4 regions of the Microbispora sp. H10885 genome follow, and region 1 is predicted to be linked to each of the others. Evidence: riboswitches for the same ligand, from Rfam matches in the RefSeq annotation. Region 1 holds a riboswitch; each other region holds the start of a gene.
The links. Region 1 has a riboswitch for cobalamin ahead of HHX37_RS06245 (ribonucleoside-diphosphate reductase subunit alpha). Riboswitches for the same ligand answer to the same signal wherever they lie in the genome.

Region 2: linked by a shared signal. The riboswitch ahead of HHX37_RS27600 (CbtB domain-containing protein) and the one ahead of HHX37_RS06245 (ribonucleoside-diphosphate reductase subunit alpha) in region 1 are both predicted to bind cobalamin.
Region 3: linked by a shared signal. The riboswitch ahead of HHX37_RS27655 (histidine phosphatase family protein) and the one ahead of HHX37_RS06245 (ribonucleoside-diphosphate reductase subunit alpha) in region 1 are both predicted to bind cobalamin.
Region 4: linked by a shared signal. The riboswitch ahead of cobN (cobaltochelatase subunit CobN) and the one ahead of HHX37_RS06245 (ribonucleoside-diphosphate reductase subunit alpha) in region 1 are both predicted to bind cobalamin.

The regions. Positions count from the first base shown of each region.
Region 1 covers NZ_JABBWY010000002.1:268,324-271,658, reverse strand. The annotation lists gene glmS (glutamine--fructose-6-phosphate transaminase (isomerizing)) at 1-648, shown strand, start outside; gene HHX37_RS06250 (Bug family tripartite tricarboxylate transporter substrate binding protein) at 856-1,818, shown strand; cobalamin riboswitch at 1,864-2,074, shown strand; gene HHX37_RS06245 (ribonucleoside-diphosphate reductase subunit alpha) at 2,206-3,335, shown strand, end outside.
Region 2 covers NZ_JABBWY010000011.1:99,236-102,570, forward strand. The annotation lists gene HHX37_RS27595 (CbtA family protein) at 14-769, opposite strand; gene HHX37_RS27600 (CbtB domain-containing protein) at 780-992, opposite strand; cobalamin riboswitch at 1,021-1,227, opposite strand; gene cobF (precorrin-6A synthase (deacetylating)) at 1,252-2,010, shown strand; gene cbiE (precorrin-6y C5,15-methyltransferase (decarboxylating) subunit CbiE) at 2,007-3,227, shown strand; gene cobM (precorrin-4 C(11)-methyltransferase) at 3,224-3,335, shown strand, end outside.
Region 3 covers NZ_JABBWY010000011.1:113,857-117,191, forward strand. The annotation lists gene HHX37_RS27650 (VWA domain-containing protein) at 1-1,315, opposite strand, end outside; gene HHX37_RS27655 (histidine phosphatase family protein) at 1,312-1,881, opposite strand; adenosylcobalamin (AdoCbl) riboswitch at 1,928-2,075, opposite strand; gene HHX37_RS27660 (cobyric acid synthase) at 2,108-3,335, opposite strand, start outside.
Region 4 covers NZ_JABBWY010000011.1:105,464-108,798, reverse strand. The annotation lists gene cobN (cobaltochelatase subunit CobN) at 1-1,192, opposite strand, end outside; cobalamin riboswitch at 1,246-1,368, opposite strand; gene cobG (precorrin-3B synthase) at 1,447-2,664, shown strand; gene HHX37_RS27630 (precorrin-8X methylmutase) at 2,743-3,335, shown strand, end outside.

The DNA of each region.
Region 1 (3,335 bases):
TACCTGCACGCCGGGCCCGAGGTCTCGGTGGCCTCCACCAAGGCGTTCACCTCCACCGCCGTGGCGTTCGCGCTGCTCGCCCTGCACCTCGGCCGCGTACGCGACCTGTCGCCGGCCGACGGCCGCAGGATCTGCGACGGCCTGCGGCGGCTGCCCGAGCAGATCAAGGAGATCCTCACCCTGGAGGACCGGATCAGGGAGCTGGCCAAGAAGTACGCCGACGCGCCGGGCATGATGTTCGTCGGCCGGGTCCGCGGCTACCCCGTGGCCCGCGAGGGCGCCCAGAAGCTCAAGGAGATCTCCTACGTCCACGCGGAGGCCTACCCGGCGAGCGAGCTCAAGCACGGCCCGCTGGCGCTGATCAGCCCCGAGCTGCCGACCGTCGCGGTCGTGCCGGACGACGAACTGCTGGACAAGAACCTCACCACGCTCGGCGAGATCCGGGCGAGGCACGGCCGCATCCTCATGGTCGGCCACCGCACCTCCGAGGCGGCCGACGACTGCATCGTGGTGCCGAGGAACGAGGTGGAGCTGGACCCCATCCTGCTCACGATCCCGCTCCAGCTGTTCGCCTACCACGCGGCCGTCGCCCTCGGCCGCGACGTCGACCGCCCCCGCAACCTCGCCAAGAGCGTGACGGTCGAGTAGCTCCGCCACGTCCCGTCCGGCTCGCGTCGCGGACGCGAGCCGGACGGTGCGCATCTGTCACCGCGCCCTCCGATCGGCACCGACGACATGAGCGCCGCGCCCGCCCACCCGCCGATCGCCACATCCGTAACGTCCGTTATGTCCTGAGATGGGGTGGTTGCTCATAGTCTGTCCGCATAAGGGGCTCTTCGGGGGGAGGGTGCCGGCATGCGACGCCGTACGGTTCTCGCACTGGGGGTCCTGGCCCTGGCGGGCGGATGCGGCACCCCGGCGCCTCCGTACCGCGGGGAGATCTCCCTCCTCGTCCCCGGCCCGCCGGAGTGCTGGGGGGACGGCGTCGCCCGGAGCCTGAAGTCCCTCATCGAGGCCCGCCGCTGGGCCGGCAGAGTGCTGGTCACGCGGGACGCCGGGGGCGGCGGCGCGTCGGCCGTCGGACGCTTCGCCGTCGGACGGCCGGACCGGCTGATGGTCGCCGACCCCCTCCTGCTGGCCGACTGCGCGCTCGGGCGCGCGCCCGATGAGGCGGGGCCGTTCGCCGCCCGGACCGTGCCGCTGGCCAGGCTGGCGGGGGAGTGGCAGGTGCTGGTGACCTCCCCCGATTCGGGTTACCGCACGTTCGAGCAGGTCGCGGCGGCCCTGCTGCGCACCCCCGAGCGGGTGAAGGTGGCGGGCGGGCCCGACCGCGGGCCCGGCCACCTGCTGCTCGGCCTGACCGCCCGGGGCCTCGGGGCCGATCCGCGGCTGGCGGCGTACGAGGCCTTCGACAGCCCCGCACGGGCCGTCGCGGCGGTGGCCGAGGGGACGACCGCGCTCGCCTTCGGCGGGCGCGGCGACGTCGCCGCCCACGTCAGGGCCGGACGGCTGCGCCCGCTCGCCGTCTCCGCTCCCGAGCGCCTGCCCGGCCTGGACGCGCCCACGCTGACCGAGTCGGGGGTGCGGGTGGCGTACGCGAACTGGACCGGCCTGCTCGCCCCCCTCGGGGTGGCGGCCCGCGAGCGCGACGCGCTGACCGGCCTGTGCCGGGCCGTCGCGGACTCGCCCGCCTGGCTCCGCCTGTGCGAGCGCAACGGCTGGACGCCGATGTGGCTCGCCGGCGAGGAGTTCCGGCAGTGGCTCACGGGCGAGGCGCGTCGTACGGCCCTGCTTCTCGATGATCTCGGAATCCGGTGACCAACACAACTTGTAGGGTCGCTTGCGAGATCGCCCACTAGATGTAGGATCCATCGCGTCGCTGGTTCACCTCGGTGAGGCAAGAGGGAACCCGGTGGGAATCCGGGGCTGCCCCGCAGCGGTGAGCGGGAACGACCGCCGTCACAGAGCACTGGTGCGTGAGCGCACCGGGAAGCGACGGCCAGTAGGTCCGGCGGGCGTGTGTCCCGCCGGTCGCCCGCGAGCCCGAAGACCTGCCCGCGACCGCGCGCGGAGTCACCGCGCGTGCCCGCGCCGTGCCCCGAGGGAGGGCCCGCCGCCCGCAGGCCGTGCCGTCGCACGCGTGCGCCGCGGCGTCCCCTCCCCTCCGGCCGGCCGGGTCAGGAGACGAGGAGGAGAGGGCGACCGATGACGATCACCGACCCGGTCTCCGCGCCCGCGCGCCCCGCCACGGGGCCGCGCGGCGCGGAGGAGACCGCGGACGTCTGGCGGGCCATCGAGGAGGCGGCGGCGGGGGTCGTCGCGGACCCGGACAACTCCCGGCGGGCGGCGCGGCTGCTCGCCCGGGTGATCGAGGAGGAGACGGCGGGCCAGGGGGTGCGCGCCTTCTCCGAGTCGGTCGCGGCCGCCCACACGGCCGGGCTGCTGGGCGACGCGGTCGCCGCGTTCGTGGCCGACGAGGCCGAAGCGCTGGACGCGCTGATCGACCCGGCGGCCGACGACCGGTTCGAGTACTTCGGGCTGCGTACGGTCTACGACCGCTACCTGCTGCGGCATCCGGTCACGCGGCGGGTGCTCGAACGCCCGCAGCACTTCCTGCTGCGCGTGGCCTGCGGCCTGTCGGCGAGCGTCGGCGAGGCGGCCGAGCTGTACCGGCTGATGTCCGCGCTCGCCTATCTGCCCAGCTCGCCGACGCTGTTCAACTCCGGGGCGCGCCGCCCGCAGCTGTCGTCGTGCTTCCTGCTCGACTCGCCGCGCGACGAACTGGAGAGCATCTACGAGCGGTACGGCCAGGTGGCGCGGCTGTCGAAGTACTCCGGCGGGATCGGCGTCGCCTGGACCCGGGTGCGCTCGCGCGGTTCGCTGATCCGGGGCACCAACGGCCTGTCCAACGGCATCGTCCCCTGGCTGCGCACGCTCGACGCGTCGGTGGCGGCGGTGAACCAGGGAGGCAGGCGCAAGGGAGCCGCCTGCGTCTACCTGGAGACCTGGCACGCCGACATCGAGGAGTTCCTGGAGCTTCGCGACAACACGGGCGAGGAGTCGCGCCGCACCCACAACCTCAACCTGGCCAACTGGGTGCCCGACGAGTTCATGCGCCGGGTCGAGGCGGACGGCGTGTGGTCGCTGTTCGACCCCAAGGAGACCCCCGAGCTGACCGACCTGTGGGGCGAGGCGTTCGACGCCCGGTATCGCGAACTGGAGGCCTCCGGGCGGTACGTCCGGCAGGTGCCCGCCCGCACCCTCTACGCCCGGATGATGCGCACCCTCGCCCAGACCGGCAACGGCTGGATGACCTTCAAGGACGCCGCCAACCG
Region 2 (3,335 bases), on a different contig from region 1:
GGTCCCGACCGGTTCAGCGCGTCGCGGCGGGCCGGAGCCCGGCCTCCCGGGGGGTTCCCTGGCGCAGGGAGCGTTCGGTCAGGCCGCCGAACAGGAGGCCGATGGCTCCCCACAGGACGAACTGGATGCCGAACGACGCCACTCTGAACCACCACAGCGTGTCGGCGGAGAAGTCGTCGGGAACCTCGTCGATCGGGGGCATCACGGCGTACGCGACACCGACGAGGACGGCGTAGACGACGATGCCCGACAGAGCGGCGTTCCAGGTGCCCAGGCGGGACGACAGGGAACGGCCCGCGTACGCGGCGACCGCCGCCGCCAGGAGGGCGACGAGGATCATCGCGAAGTACAGCGTGGTCCGGCGGCCGATCGAATCGGGGTTGCCGACGGCCGGGGGATTGGCCGGGTACTTCAGGATGGGGGTCACGTACACGACGACGAAGCCGGCGGCGGCGACGGTGAGCGCCGTGGCGCGGGCGCCGAGAGCGCCGAGGCGGCCGTGGGCGAAGGCGTACGCGATGGAGTAGAAGCCGCCGAGGGCGGCGCCGTAGACGAGCAGGGCGGTCAGCAGGCCGGCGGTCTCCTGGACGGTCCGGCTGACGAGTTCCGGTTCGGCGGCCTCTCCGCCGGCCGCCGCCCTCGCCTCCTCGATGGAGATGGCGGCGGCGACCTGGGGTTCTCCGGCGAACCAGGCGACGACGTACGCGAGCAGCGCGGCGGCGAGGCCGACGAGCATGCCGCGCACCAGCAGGGAGCGCATGGTGGGCATCGGGCGGGCCTCAGTGGCAGGGGAAGCCGAGGAGGTGCCGGCCGTCGTGCACGAACTCGTGCACGGTGTGCCCGCTGATGAGGTGGGTGGCGCCCTGCTCCGCGCCGACGAAGTAGAGCAGGATGAGCCCGGCCACGGCGGCGAAGACCGCCCAGGGCAGGATCTCACGCACGGGGATGGTGACCGGCAAGGGCCGGGAGACGGGGACGGCCGGCTGAGCCATGTGATTCTCCTCACGGGGTCGCTCGCCCCGGTGATGGAGGACAACGGGTCAGTGTCCTGACTCCCGGGTCATCGTGTCGCCCGAACCTTCCAGCCGTCGCGGCCGTGGTGACGAGCGGGAGACACTCCCCGGTCACAGTGGCGGGACCGTCCTGGATTCACACCAGGTTCCTGCGCACCGTCGCCTCTGTCTTCTTTTGTCGCCTTGAGCGTGCACCGTCCGCATAAGTACGTCAAGCCGGGGTCCATACTCGTGACCTATGAAGCGAGTCCTGATCATCGGCATCGGCGCCGGGGACCCCGCCCACCTGACCTTCCAGGCCGCCGCGGCCATCGCGGAGACCGACGTGTTCTTCCTGCTCGACAAGGGAGCCGTGAAGGACGGCCTGGTGCGGCTGCGGCGCGAGCTGATCGCGGCCCACGCGCGGGAGCCGTACCGGACGGTCGAGGCGCGCGACCCGGAGCGTGACCGTACGAGCGGCGCGTACGTGGAGGCGGTGGCCGACTGGCGGGCCCGCCGGGCCGATGTCTACGCCCGGCTCATCGCCGAGGAGGTGCCGGAGGACGGCGTCGGCGCGTTCCTCGTCTGGGGCGACCCCGCCCTGTACGACAGCACGATCGCGATCGTCGAGGACGTCCTGGCCAGGGGCGGAGAGCCGTTCGACTATGAAGTGATCCCGGGGATCAGCAGCGTGTCGGCGCTGGCCGCGCGGCACCGCGTCAGCCTGACCAGGGTCGCCAGGCCGCTGCACATCACGACCGGCCGCCGCCTGCCCGCAGACGTCGAGGCCGCCGGCGACATCGTGGTGATGCTCGACGCGGGCTGCGCGTTCGCGGACCTGCCGGAGGCCGCCGACGCCGACGTCTACTGGGGCGCGTACGTCGGGACCGAGGACGAGATCCTCGTCGCCGGGCCGGTGCGCGAGGTCGCCGGCGAGATCCGGCGGCTCAGGGCGGAGGCGCGCGAGGCGCACGGCTGGGTCATGGACACCTACCTGCTCAGGAAGCCCCCCCGATGAGGCCCGTGTCGGTCGTCGGGATCGGCGCGGACGGCTGGGCCGGTCTCACCGACGCGGCGCGCGCCGAACTGGTCGCCGCCGACGTCGTGGTCGGGTCGGCCAGGCAGCTCGCCCTGCTGCCGGCGTCGGTGGCCTGCGAGCGGGCGCCGTACCCGTCGCCGCTGGTCGCGGGGCTGCCGGGGCTGCTCGACGCGCACGCGGGACGCGCGGTCGCGGTGCTCGCCAGCGGCGACCCCATGTTCTTCGGCGTCGGCGCGACGCTCGCCCGGCTGCTCGGGCCGGACCGGCTGCGGGTGCTGCCGCACGTGTCGTCGGCCACCCTGGCCTGCGCGCGGCTCGGCTGGGCCGCCGAGGAGGTCGAGACCGTCAGCCTGGTCGGACGGCCGCTCGCCGCGCTGACCGCGGCGCTCGCGCCGGGCCGTCGCGTCCTCGTCCTCAGCGCGGGCGCGGACACGCCCGCGCTGGTCGCCGCCCTGCTGACCGAGCGGGGATACGGCGCGAGCCGCGTCACCGTGTTCGGCGATCTCGGCGCGGCGACCGAGTCCCGCCGCGACGGCACGGCCGCGGGCTGGCCGGCCGGCGAGACGTCGCCCGCGCTGAACGTCGTGGCGGTGGCCTGCACAGACGTCCCGTCGGCGGTGCCGCTGGGGTGGGTGCCCGGGCTGCCGGACGAGGCGTACGAGTCGGACGGGCAGCTCACCAAGCAGGAGGTGCGGGCGGTCACCCTGGCCAAGCTGGCGCCCCTGCCGGGCGAGCTGCTCTGGGACGTGGGCGCGGGTTCCGGGAGCGTGGCCGTCGAGTGGCTGCGCGCGCATCCGTCGTGCCGGGCCGTCGCCGTCGAGCGCGACCCCGTCCGCGCGGACCGCGTCAGGCACAACGCGGACGCGCTGGGCGTGCCGCGCCTGCGGGTCGTCACCGGAGCCGCCCCGGACGCGCTCGGCGGGCTGCCCGCCCCGGCGGCCGTCTTCGTGGGCGGCGGCGTGACGGGGGCCGGTGTGGTCGAGACCTGCTGGGACGCCCTCGCCCCGGGCGGCAGGCTGGTGGCGAACGCCGTCACCGTGGAGTCGGAGGCGGTTCTCGCCCAGTGGCACGCCCGGCTCGGCGGGGACCTCGTGCGGTTGTCGGTGCAGCGCGCCTCGCCGGTGGGCGGCTTCACCGGGTGGCGTCCCCTGATGCCGGTGACCATCTGGACGGCGCGGAAGGAGCGCGAGCAGTGACGGTTCGATTCATCGGTGCGGGGCCCGGCGCGGCCGACCTCATCACGGTGCGTGGGCTGCGGGCCCTTCAGGCGGCCCCGGTCTGCCTGTACGCCGGGTCGCTCGTGC
Region 3 (3,335 bases), on a different contig from region 1:
GTACGCGGAACGGGGTCCCCACCGCCGCCACGTCTTCCGGGGCGGAGCCTTGCGCGTTTTCCGACCGAGGGGTGGGGCTGGCCCCGTCACCGGGAGGGGCGTCGGAGGCGGGACCACCACCACCTTCTCCCGAAATTTCGGGAGATGGGGCGGCGGGGCCGCCGGACCGTGAACCATCAGACTGCGAACCATCAGACTGCGAACCATCGGACTGTGAACCATCGGCTGGAGGGCCGCCGGGGCCGTCAGGGCCCTCCGGCCGCCCGGGCCCCTCACGGTCATCCGGGTCGTCGGGGCCGTCGGGCTCGGTCTGGTCCAGCAGGTCGTCGAGAAGCCGTTCGTCCAGGCCGGGCGCGTCGAACGGATCGCGGCGACGGCGGTGCGGCAACGCCAGCCGGGCCGCCACCCGGACGTCCTCCCGGGTCACCACGTCCCGCCCCTGCCAGGCGGCGTGCGCCACAGCGGCATGAGCGGTGACGAGATCGGCCCGCAGACCGTCCACCTCGAAACCCGCGCAGACGGCCGTGATCTGCCGTAGCCGAGCGTCGGGCAGCCGTACCGCCGGAAGGGCGGCCCGGGCCCGCGCGATCCGCCCGGCGAGCGCGGCCTCCTCCGGAGCCCATCGAGCCGCGAACCCCTCGGGATCGGCGTCAAACGCGAACCGCCGCCGGACGACCTCCGCCCGTTCGCCGGGCTCCCGGGTCGCCCGCACCTCGACGGTCAGCCCGAACCGGTCGAGCAACTGCGGGCGGAGCTCCCCTTCCTCCGGATTCATGGTTCCGACGAGCAGGAAGCGCGCGGCATGCCGTACCGAGACGGTCTCGCGCTCCACGTAGCAGACCCCGAGCGCCGCCGCGTCGAGCAGCAGGTCCACCAGATGGTCGTGCAGGAGGTTCACCTCGTCCACGTACAGGACGCCCCGATGGGCCGCCGCGAGCAGCCCGGGTTCGAAGGCCTTGACCCCTTCGGTCAGCGCTCGCTCCAGGTCCAGCGACCCGGCCAGCCGATCCTCCGAGGCTCCCACCGGAAGCTCCACCAGCGACGCCGGCCGCCGGACCCACGCTGCGTCCGGCTCGTGCGGCCCGTCGGGACACCCCGGATCGGGCGCCGCCGGATCACAGTGGAACCGGCACCCCGCCACCACGGCGACCGGGGGCAACTGCGCGGCCAGCGCGCGGACGATGGTGGATTTCGCGGTGCCCTTCTCCCCGCGTACCAGGACGCCGCCGGCCCGGGGCGAGACCGCGTTCAGCACCAGCGCCAGCTTCAGGTCGTCGAGCCCGACGACGGCGCTGAAGGGATAGGCAGGGTTCACGGTGCGGCCTTCCGGTTGACGTACGTGATCCGCCAGCCGCCGTGCCCGGCGGCCAGTCCGGTGTGGGACAACGGCGCGACGTCGAAGGCCGCGGCCCGTGTCGCGGTCAGGCCGAGCGCGTGCGCGAGCGCGGCCCGGATGGGCCCGGCGTCGCAGACGGCGACCACACGGGCGGCGTCCGCGCGGAGCGACTCCATCCACGCGGCCACCCGTTCGCCCATGCCGGCGAGGCTCTCCCCGCCATGGGGGACCGCCCAAGGGTCGGTCAGCCACGCGCCGAGCCCCGCGGGGTCCGCCGCGGCCACCTCCGCGAACGGCCGGCCCGCCCAGGCCCCGTAATCGGCCTCGGCGAGCGCGCCGGCCACGACGGGTTCCCGGCCTGACGCGGCCCGGGCGGTCGCCACGGCGGCGGGCCACGGCGCGGCGAAGACGAGCGCGTCGCCGGGCACGCCCAGCACGGCGGCCTGTGCCGTGGCCTGGGCGAGTCCCGACGGATCGGGATCCTCGGGCATGGGGAAGCAGGCACGCCGGGCACCGGGCGTACCCGCCTGACGGATGAACAGCACGGCTCAGCCGCGCGGCTGGTGCTCGACGGGGCGAAGGTCGCTCACAAGGGCCTCCTCAGGGATGACGCGTCCCGGCAGACGAGGTCACGGTGGCCAAGCGACCTGGCTCCCGGGGTCCATGCCCCGGATACAGTGGCGCGACCGCACCGGCATCTCACCGGATTTCCCTTGGTCACCGCGAAACCTTCCGGACGGTACCCGTTCCGGACAATCAGCGTCAACAATCTCAGGCCGCGCCGGGCGGCAGGACCCGCAGTCCTGAGGGCGGCCCGCCCGCGATGAGCGCGAGCAACGCGGCGGTGTCGACGTTCCGCTCGACGAGGTCCCCGAGCGCGTCCAGCCGTGCCTCTCGCAGCGCCGCGAAGGAGACGCCGGGGCCGGCGTGGAACTCGCGTCCCGCCGCCCGCGCCACCTCACCGAGGAACGCCCGCCGGAACCCGTCGTTCTCCAGCGCTCCGTGCCAGGTGGTGCCCCACACGTTCCCCACCCGGCAGCCGTCGAGGAACTCCTCGCCGGCATCGCGCGTCACGATCCCGTGGTGGATCTCGTACGCCTCCACGGGATGCCCGTACGCCTCACCGCTCGGCCGCCCGAGCGTCTTCTCGGCGGCGAACACGACGTCGGCCGGGAGCAGTCCCAGCCCGGCGACCGTGCCGGCACCCGACTCGACCTGGTCGGTGATGGTACGGGCGAGCATCTGGTAGCCCCCGCAGACGCCGAGCACCGGTCCCGTTCTCCCGGCGACGACATCGGCGATCCCGGTCTCCCGCAACCAGGCGAGGTCGCTCACGGTGGCCCGCGAACCGGGCAGGACCAGCAGGTCGGCCTCCGCGCACTCGGCCGGGGACGTGGCGAACGTGACCACGACCCCCGGCTCGGCGGCCAGCGCGTCCACATCGGTGAAGTTCGAGATCCGCGGATACCGCACGACCGTCACCCGCAGCGCACCACCGGCCGCCGCCGCGCCCCGTGGCCGGGTGTCGAGCGGCCGCGTGTCGAGCGACAGGGAGTCCTCGACGTCCATCCAGAGCCCGTCGAGCCAGGGCAGCACGCCGTAGACGCGACGCCCGGTCAGTCCCTCGATCATGTCCAGCCCGGGCGCGAGCAGCTCTCGCGCGCCCCGGAACTTGTTCACGATGAAGCCGGAGATGTGCGCCTGGTCGGCGGCGTCCAGCAGCGCGACCGTGCCGTACATGTGCGCGAAGACCCCGCCGCGGTCGATGTCTCCGACCACGACCACCGGCAGCCCGGCCGCCCGGGCCAAGCCCATGTTCGCGATGTCCCCGGCCCGGAGGTTGATCTCGGCCGGAGAGCCCGCGCCTTCGCAGACCACCACGTCGAACTCGCGGGCCAGCCGCCGGTACGACTCGACGGCGACGGCCCGCAGCTCATCCCGCCGGGCCCCGTACTCCATGGCGTCCACGTCGGCGACGGGCCGGCCGCGTACGACGACC
Region 4 (3,335 bases), on a different contig from region 1:
GGGCGTGGATCAGCGCGTCGCCGTCCTGCTCGGCCTGGCCCGGGAAGCCGCCGCCGAGGTCGTAGCCCTCCTCGGCCAGCCGGGCCAGCAGCCTGACCGTGCTGGCCGGGGTGTCCAGGCCGACGGCGTTGCCGACCCGGGAGTTCTTCGTCGGGTACGCCGACAGCATCACGACGAGCCTCTTGTCCGCCGGGGGCACGTGGCGCAGCAGCCCGTGGCGTACGGCGATGCCCGCGACCCGCGCCGCGCGTTCGGGGTCGGCGACGTAGACGGTCAGGCCGTCGTCGTCGATCTCCTTGAACGAGAACGGCACCGTGATGATCCGCCCGTCGAACTCGGGGATCGCGACCTGCGAGGCGGCGTCCAGCGGGGACAGCCCGTCGTCGTTGTCCTCCCACTCGGCGCGGCTCGTCGTCAGGCAGAGGCCCTGCAGGATCGGCACGTCGAGTGCGGCGAGCGCGCCGACGTCCCAGGCCGCGTCGTCGCCGCCGGCCGACGCCGTCGCGGGCCGTGCCCCGCCCGCCGCGAGCACGGTCACCACCAGGGCGTCCGCGCCGCCCAGCACGTCGAGCAGATCCGGCTCCGCGGTGCGCAGCGAGGAGCAGAAGACCGGCAGCGCCCGGCCGCCCGCGTCCTCGATCGCGTCGCAGAGGGCGGCGACGAAGCCCGTGTTGCCCGCCATGTGGTGCGCCCGGTAGTAGAGCACCCCGATCACCGGCCCGTCGCCGGGGCGGCCCTCGCGTTCGAGGACCCCCCAGCTCGGTGTGGGCGCCGGGCCCGCGAAGCCGCGCCCGGTCAGCAGGACCGTGTCCGACAGGAACGCGTGCAGCTCGGCCAGGTTGGCGGGCCCTCCGTACGCGAGGTAGGCGTGGGCCTCGGCGCAGACGCCGCCGCTCACCGTGGACAGCTCCATGAGTTCGGCGTCCGGGGCCTGCTCGCCGCCGAGGACGACCACCGGGCACGGCCCCGCGAGGAGCGCGTCCAGCCCGTCCTCCCAGGCACGCCGGCCGCCGAGCAGCCGGACGACCACGAGGCCGGCGCCCTCGACCAGCGCGGGCAGGTCGTCCACGGTCAGCCGCGCCGGGTTGCCCAGCCGGTACGCGGCCCCACTCGCGCGGGCGCTCAACAGGTCGGTGTCCGACGTGGACAACAGGACGACGACGGGCTGCGCGGCGGACGCGTCTGTGCGCACGGCAAGGTCCTCCCTCGGGGTCCTCGCCCCGGGTCGTGGCGGCGCGACGGCAGGAGTCTCCTGGCTCCCGGATCGACGCTCACCCCGGCCTTCCCGTCTTCCGACAGTGGCCGTGTGGTGGGGTTCGCTCCCCGGTCACAGTGGCGGGACCGCGCCGGATTCACACCGGCTTCCTCCGCTTGCCATCGCTCACCGCAGACCCTACGTGACGGAGGTCGTGTCAGAAAACTGGCGTTAGCATCCTGTTCGTGGTCATGGGTGGCTTTTCTGGGCGCGCCGCCCAGGACGCGTGTCCCGGCGCGCTCCAGGTGCACGCGGCGGCGGACGGGGCGCTGGCCCGCGTCCGCGTGCCCGGCGGCGGGCTGGCCGCCGGCGCCCTGCGCGAACTGGCCGCCTGCGCCCGCGAGCTGGGCGCCGGGGTCGTCGAACTGACGTCACGGGCCAACGTGCAGGTGCGCGGGCTGGCCGACCCACCGGCGTTCGCCGCGCGGATGGCCGCCGCCGGACTGCTGCCGTCCGCGACCCACGAGCGCGTGCGCAACATCGTCGCCTCGCCGCTCAGCGGCCGTTCGGCGACGGCCCTCCTGGACGTGCGGCCCCTGGTGGCGGACCTCGACGCGGCCCTGTGCGGCCGCGCCGCCCTGGCTCAGCTGCCCGGCCGGTTCCTGTTCGCGCTCGACGACGGAACGGGTGACGTCCTCGGGCTCGGGGCGGACGTGACCCTCGCCGCGCACCCCGTCTCCCAGCCCGGCGGCGGCCTGACCCTGCTGCTCGCGGGGGAGCCGGTCGGGTCGGTGACCGCCGACGACGCCGTCTCCGTCGCGCTCGCCGCGGCCGAGGAGTTCCAGGAGGTGCGCGGGGACGCCTGGCGGGTGGCCGAACTCCCCGGCGGACCCGCGACGATCGCCGCCCGCCTCCCCGGCCGGCTCCCCCGTCGGCTCGCTGTCCTGCCCCCCGTGCCGGTGACGCCCGCCACTCCGCGCAGGGGCGGCCCGTCCGCGCAGGTGGACGGCCGGGTGGCGCTCGACGTGATCGTCCCCCTCGGCAGGCTGACCGCCGGCCAGGCCGGCCTGCTCGCCGATCTGGCCGCCGGTGAGGTGCGGCTGACGCCGTGGCGTACGGTCGTGCTGCCCGACCTCGCGCCCGAGGCGGTCGGGCCGGTGACCGAGGCGCTCGCCGGGGCGGGGCTGGTGATCGACCCCGCCTCGCCGTACGCCAGACTGTCGGCCTGCACCGGGCGGCCCGGCTGCGGGAAGGCGCTGGCCGACGTCCAGGCGGACGCGGTGCGCTGGGCGGAGTCCGGCGTGCCCGAACCACCGGTTGTCGGGCCGCCGGGTCTCCAGCCACCGGGTGCCGAACCGCTCGACGCCGGCCTGATCCACTGGGCGGGCTGCGAACGCCGCTGCGGCCGCCCGAGGGGCCGGGTCACCGACGTGGTCGCCACGACCGGCGGCTACGACGTCCGCCGTTGACCGTCCGTCCAGTCCGTCCAGTCCGTGCATCCACCGCCCGCTCCATCCACCGTCCGCCATCCACGAACAGAGGTGTCCGTGCCCGAGCACGACTACGTCCGCGACGGAGCGGAGATCTACCGGCGGTCGTTCGCGACCATCAGGGCCGAGGCCGACCTGTCGGGGCTGCCCGCCGACGTCGCCCGGGTCGCGGTCCGCATGATCCATGCGTGCGGCATGACCGACCTCGTCGGCGACCTCGGCTACTCCCCCGGCGTGGTCGAGAAGGCGCGCACCGCGCTGCTGGCGGGTGCGCCCGTGCTGTGCGACGCGCGGATGGTCGCCTCCGGCATCACCAGGAAGCGCCTGCCCGCCGGCAACGAGGTCGTCTGCACGCTCGGCGACCCCCGCGTGCCCGCCCTCGCGGAGCGGCTCGGCACCACCCGCAGCGCCGCCGCGCTCGACCTGTGGCTCGACCGACTCGACGGCGCGGTCGTGGCCGTCGGCAACGCCCCGACCGCGCTGTTCCGGCTGCTCGAACTGGTCGCCGGAGGCGCGGGACGGCCCGCCGCCGTGCTGGGCGTCCCGGTCGGCTTCATCGGCGCGGCCGAGTCCAAGCGCGCCCTCGCGGCGTCCGGCCTGGAGTTTCTGGTTGTCCACGGCCGCCGGGGCGGCAGTGCCATGACGGCGGC